One region of the Marinomonas sp. 15G6-16 genome, then DNA from elsewhere that is predicted to be linked to it. Evidence: predicted binding sites of a transcription regulator. Region 1 holds the regulator's gene; the other holds the start of a gene.
The links. Region 1 encodes sigma-54, which starts transcription at its own class of promoters, with help from an activator protein. Its sites were predicted from a motif close to TGGCACNNNNNTTGCTNT; they were not measured.
Positions count from the first base shown of each region.

Region 2: a site for sigma-54 is predicted at 1,268-1,285, ahead of AC0L46_RS02935 (HAD-IIB family hydrolase). Genes of this name have one in related genera too.

Region 1 is NZ_CM147916.1:3,135,660-3,138,790, forward strand. It holds gene mgtE (magnesium transporter) at 1-444, opposite strand, end outside; gene AC0L46_RS14845 (HPr family phosphocarrier protein) at 453-722, opposite strand; gene ptsN (PTS IIA-like nitrogen regulatory protein PtsN) at 732-1,181, opposite strand; gene AC0L46_RS14855 (RNA polymerase factor sigma-54) at 1,199-2,671, opposite strand; gene lptB (LPS export ABC transporter ATP-binding protein) at 2,747-3,131, opposite strand, start outside.
Region 2 is NZ_CM147916.1:601,917-605,047, reverse strand. It holds gene AC0L46_RS02940 (glycosyltransferase family protein) at 1-331, opposite strand, end outside; gene AC0L46_RS02935 (HAD-IIB family hydrolase) at 394-1,215, opposite strand; gene AC0L46_RS02930 (DMT family transporter) at 1,356-2,243, shown strand; gene AC0L46_RS02925 (YHS domain-containing (seleno)protein) at 2,444-2,917, shown strand; gene AC0L46_RS02920 (LysE family translocator) at 2,925-3,131, opposite strand, start outside.

The sequences.
Region 1 (3,131 bases):
TATTGTTATTGTGTCTGTATTCATTAAGCCACCGGCAGAATCTTCCGAGTAGCTTAAGAGAGCTTCAACACGCATTCTGTCTTGCGTTGTCATGGACGCAAGAACTTCTTTTACAACGGTTTCAGGTAGGTGTTGTAATAAATCGGCTAAGTCATCGCTTTCGAAATTTTCCGAGAGCTCTATCAGTCGCTCGGTATCCATGTTTTTCATGAATTGAGCGCCGATATCTTCACTTAGGTATTGTAGTACTTCGCCTTGGTTTTCTGAGTTAATTAGCTCCCATAAAAGCTTTCGCTCTTTAGGCGGGGAGGATTCGAGTAATCGAGCAACGTCCTGCGCAGGTAGCGCACCGTTAAGTAAATAACGGATTTGCATGGTGGCACCGGATTCAAGAGATTCGGTGACTGTCTGCAGATGGTTAGTTAGAGTTGCTTTCTCTGACATATAAAGTGTTACTCATCTTCACCAAAACGATTATTGATCAGTTCTACTATGGCTTTTAGAGCGTCTTCTTCGTCATCTCCATTGGTTTTAATATGAATTTCGGTGCCTTTTCCTGCAGCGAGCATCATCATTGCCATAATGCTTTTTCCGTCGACGTTACGACCTTCTTTTTCGATGGTAATATCACAGGAGAAGCGAGAAGTTGTTTCGACAAGCTTTCCTGCTGCTCTAGCATGCAAGCCAAGTTTGTTGATGATAGTAATAGACTCTTCTTGCATGCATGTTTCCTATATTAACGAATCAAATATATTGAATAGCTCTTCGTTTGTTTGAGCGGTTCTTAGTTTATCTAAAGATTGTGGCGATTGTGCTAATTCTGCAATTTGCGCCAATGTCGATAAATGAGAGTCGCACTCGTGAGGTGGAACGATGAGGGCGAAGATCAAATCTACCGCTCTTTTGTCAATAGCATCAAAGTCAATCGGATTTTGTAATGACATCACAACGATTGCCGTATGATTAGCAGACTCCAAACGGCAATGAGGGATGGCTATACCATTTCCTATACCAGTACTACCAAGTTTTTCTCGGCCTAACAAAGCGTCATAAACCGCTTCGTTATCGCAATGCAGTTTGTTAGATGCGACTTCCGCTAAGTTCTCAAGAACGCGTTTTTTGCTGACAATCTCTTGTTTTGCAAAGACAAGTTCTGCTTTCAATAATGATTTTAATGGCATGGTAAAATAGTGTCCGTTTAGATCAATCGCTTGCGTTCATTGGATGGCGGTATGTTCATCGCCTCGCGGTATTTTGCGACAGTACGACGGGCAACTTGTATGCCTTGGTCTGCCAAAATAGTCGCTAGTTTATTATCGCTTAAAGGTTTTTTCGCTGGCTCATCTGTTACTAGCTTTTTAATCATGGCTCGTATCGCTGTAGAAGAGCATTCACCGCCAGATGCTGTGTTGACATGGCTAGAGAAGAAATATTTAAGTTCAAAAATACCTTTTGGTGTGTGTATGTATTTTTGAGTTGTCACCCTAGATATTGTCGATTCGTGCATGCCGACTTCTTCTGCCACATCATGAAGTACCATGGGTTTCATGGCTTCTTCACCTAATTCAAAGAAGTCAATTTGACGGCTTACAATACAGCTGGCAACTTTCAGTAGGGTTTCATTTCGGCTTTGTAGACTTTTCATGAACCACTTGGCTTCTTGTAATGACGTCTTAATATAGCTCGCGTCCTCGGGTGTTGATGCGGTGCTAGCCATAGCAGAATAAGTTTCGTTTATTTTGACTGGCGGCAAAGCGTCGTTATTTAGCTCTACTTGCCAACTGCCATTGCGCTTTTTGACAGAAACATCTGGAATGACATAGTCCGTATCGTCTGCATCAATAACAGAGCCTGGACGAGGATTAAGTTGCTGTATTAGGCTAACAACTTCTTTGAGAGCTTCGTCTTTGAGCTTTGTTTTTCTGCTTAATTGCGCAAAGTCACGACTACCGAGAAGTGGCAAATAATTGTCAATCAGGTTGTGCGTGCTTTTGTATAAAGGATGGTTTTGAAACGCTTCTAACTGAACTAAGAGGCAGTCCCGTAGATCGGTAGAACAAACACCTATAGGATCAAAACGCTGCAGTCTATGTTGGACGGCCATGACTTCTTCTATATCAAGTTCTTCTAGTTCGATAGAAAGAGACTCGCAGATATCGTCTGGTGTAATACTTAGGTAACCATCTGGCTGTACGCATTCAATAATTGCGTATGCAATCTCAATGTCTCTATCAGACATGTGAGTTAAATTTAATTGCCAGATTAAGTGGTCTTGTATGCTTTCTGCTGGCGCATTACGGCTTTCGAAGTCGCCGTCACCTTCATAGCTATTGTTGTCGCTGATCGCGGCAGAGCTTTGATAGGTGTCATCCCAGTTGCTGTCTATTGAGAGCTCTTCAGGAATGCTTTCTGTCCATTCTGATTCAACACGAGCTTCTTCACTTGTATTGACATCAGGTGTTTCTGGTGTGCTTTTGGATTCGATGCTGGCTGGTGCTTCTACTTGTCCTTGTTCGTCATCGTCAAGTTCAAGAAGAGGGTTTGACTCAAGAAATTCATGAATTTCTTGTTTAAGATCCAGCGTAGAAAGCTGCAACAAACGTATCGCTTGCTGTAGCTGAGGTGTCATGGTCAGCTGTTGACCGAGTTTTAACTGTAAAGACTGCTTCATGGAGCAACTCTTTTTATTTGAGTGAATTGGAACGAGTTATGCATACTACTCCCTTTCTGCAGTAATGATAAGGGGTTACAGGCGGAAGTCGTCACCTAAATAGACTTTTTTTACCTGTTCATTGTTAATAACTGTACTGGCATCACCAGAAGCAATGATATATCCGTTACCCACAATATAAGCTTTATCGCAGATGTCTAAGGTTTCTCTGACATTGTGATCTGTGATTAGAACGCCAATGCCGCTTTCTTGTAAGTGTTTAATAATAAGTTTGATATCGCCAACAGAAATAGGGTCAACACCAGCGAAGGGTTCGTCTAAGAGAACGAACTTTGGATTCATTGCTAGTGCTCGTGCAATTTCTACGCGGCGTCTCTCGCCACCAGATAAGGCCATGCCTAAGTTCTTTCTGATATGGGTAATATGAAATTCTTCTAATAAATCTTCAAGCCTGGATTTT
Region 2 (3,131 bases), 700 kb from region 1:
CACTGTCGATTTCTCTTAACCGAGGGCCATCATTCCAAAGTACCTTGTAGTTTTGCGGTAAGACACTAAAGAATTCTAGAGCATGGCGGTATTGCTCTTCTGTTGCTCTGTCCAAGCCGATGATGATTTCAGAAAGGTAAGGAACCTGTTGCAAATGCTTAATGATATTCGGCATTGCGTCTGTTTCTAATTCAGAATATAGGCAAGGCAAAATAAGAGACATAGGACGTGTTTTTGCAAACTCGCACAACTCTTTCTCCATTTCCTCTAACGGGCGGTTCGCCAAGTTATGGAGTGTCGTAATGATGCCGTTCTGATGAAAATCGCCCATGAAAATCTCCTAATAAAATACAAATAATAATTTTTGTTTGAGTAAAACTGAAAACAAGAAAGCTAAATAATGCCTTGTTTGCTTAATACTAAATCTATGGCTTGCGCCCAACCTTCCGGTCCATAACCATCCGTCAACCAAGCATCGATACGATTAGGGACTTCTGGTGGCGCATGCACTGGTGAACGTATAACAACCGGAATGTCGGCTTCGCTTAACATGCCAATGTCATTTTCACCGTCGCCCAACGCCATGGTGGTAATTTCCTCGTCACTTTGGCTGGCGTATAAATCGGTTAGCCAAAGCATGGCATTGGCTTTATCGCAGTGTTTGCCCATTAAATGTGAGAAACGACCGCCTTTTTGAATTTGCACACCAAAAGGCGCTAGGTATTCTCTTAACTGGTTTAATGCCACGTTTGAATCTGTCCACACCATAGGTTCAGTGAATTCTCGTTGCATGGCTAATGTGGCGTTTTCTTCACTCAAGCCGGTTAATGTCATCAGCTCTTGGCAGGAAATATCGCTGAAACGCTTGAAGGTGTAGTTGTCTTTTTGGCTGTCGGTTAGCTCAATCAGAGTGCTGCGCTTAGGGCCAAAGGCTTTGACCCAATAGTCGCCACAATCTTCTAATTCTTCATCGATAAAAAGGGATAAATGCTTAGGAATATAAACAGCAGAGCCATTCTCTACGATGAAAGGGTCTTGGTGATCCAACGCTTCTCGCAAAGAAAGTAATTCATGAAATGTCTTGCTGGTATTGATAACACAAGGAATAGAAAAGGTTTTTAACGACTGTAATGCCGTTTGTGCGGGAACAAAACTGTATGTGTGATGGTCAAGTAAAGTGCCATCTAAATCCGAAAATACTAAAAGACTCGTCATGTAGATTCCATATTTAGGCGACCAAAAATAACTGGTCGGCGTTACTGTTAGGCTTGCAAAACTGGTGCCAGTGATTGAAACTGGCCGAATTTCTCCAACTAAGGTACTGGTTCAGGTTAACTGAACTTTTAAACAAATAAATGACAGCTTCACTACGGTTATATGTCTTAATTGCTCTCTCCTTATTAGCCTTCGCGGCCAACTCCATACTCTGTCGATTAGCGTTAGATGGCGGATTAATTGACCCAGCAAACTTCACCATGTTGCGCTTAGTCAGCGGTGCTATCACCTTGGCATTGCTTTGTGTTTTGCAAAGCATGAAGCAAAACAGCACCTCTCTAAAAAAGGTGTGGTTAGAGGGTAGTTGGTTATCTGCGTTTTCGCTGTTTATTTATGCGATTGGCTTCTCTTACGCTTACGTCACATTAGAGACAGGGATTGGCGCGCTGATACTTTTTGGTGCTGTTCAACTAACACTGATTCTGATGGCGGTTTGGGCAGGGCAGAAGCTTAAATCCCTTGAGTGGATCGGCTTACTCGTTGCCTTTGCGAGCTTTGTGTATTTGGTCTTCCCAACCTTGTCTTCGCCTTCATTGGTTGGCTTTATCTTAATGACATTCGCAGGCATTGCTTGGGGGCTGTACACTTGGCGCGGGAAGATTTCTTCACTGCCATTATTCGCCACTGCATCCAACTTCATACGCACCGTACCTATCCTAATTATTGCTTTGATATGTATTGGTTTTTTGGAAGACTACAGCTTAACAACCGCCAGTTCAGAAGGAATATTATTCGCCATTGTTTCAGGTGCTTTAATGTCAGGTGTTGGCTACGCACTTTGGTACGCTGTACTGCCTTCACTTAGCGCTTCTTTAGCGGCTGTTTTGCAATTGTTAGTGCCAATTATCGCAACGATTGGCGGCGTTATTTTCGCCAGCGAAGCCGTGACTTTGCATCTCATTATTGCAACCGCAGGTGTATTAGGTGGGGTTTTGTTGGTCATCTTAGGGAAAAAGAAAAAAGCTTGAATTGCTCTTTTTTGGTGCAATAAATTCCCGTCGCATCAAAATAGACAAACCTGTGAATCAAAACAGGGTGCTTAAAAAAGCATTAAAATGAACTCAAAAAGCCAAACTCATGTTTGGCTTTTTTCTGCCTAAATAAAGCGAAAGGAACTTTATAGAGAGATAAGCGTTCTTAATAAAACTCGGTAAACATAAGAGAAAGAATGATGAAAAGTAGAATGTTAGCTCAATGGTTTTTCTTTGTAGTATGTATTTTATCTGGTTCTGTAATGGCGAATGAACCTGTGAGTACAGGGTATTGGAGCAACTCGGCCATCGGCGGGCACGATGTATTAGATTATTATCGTGAAGGTGTTGAAGGCAGCAGCCCAGTGGCGAAAGGCTCGAAGCAATTTGTGGTGACATGGAACGGTGCAGAGTGGCGTTTTGCAAGCCAAGCATCGGCGGATAAATTTTCCGCTGCCCCTGATAAATACGTTCCCCGTTACAATGGTTTTTGTGCCAATGCACTGGCGTTAGGTGAGGGTTTAATTCCTACTAGCGGTCAGGTTTGGGAATTTTTCGGAGAAGAACTGCATTTGTTTTTTGCAGAACGCGGCCGCCAAAGATGGCTAAATGGCGATTGGAAAACTTACCAAGTCCAAGCGGATAAAGCTTGGCAAGCTTCTCTTGATTAATGTGATATTAACCTACAGGGTTGCGTTGAAAAGCGGAACGAATTAAGCCAAGGCCAGCGATAGAAAACAGAACAGCCGTCATGCCATTGATCCAGCGTTTGGCTTTTTGATAAGCGCCCATGATTCCTTTAAATGAAAAACAAATGGAATAAAGGGAGTTGACTACAAATCCAAGCACCACACAAAGAGCAAACGCCGCTAATAATGCGAAAAT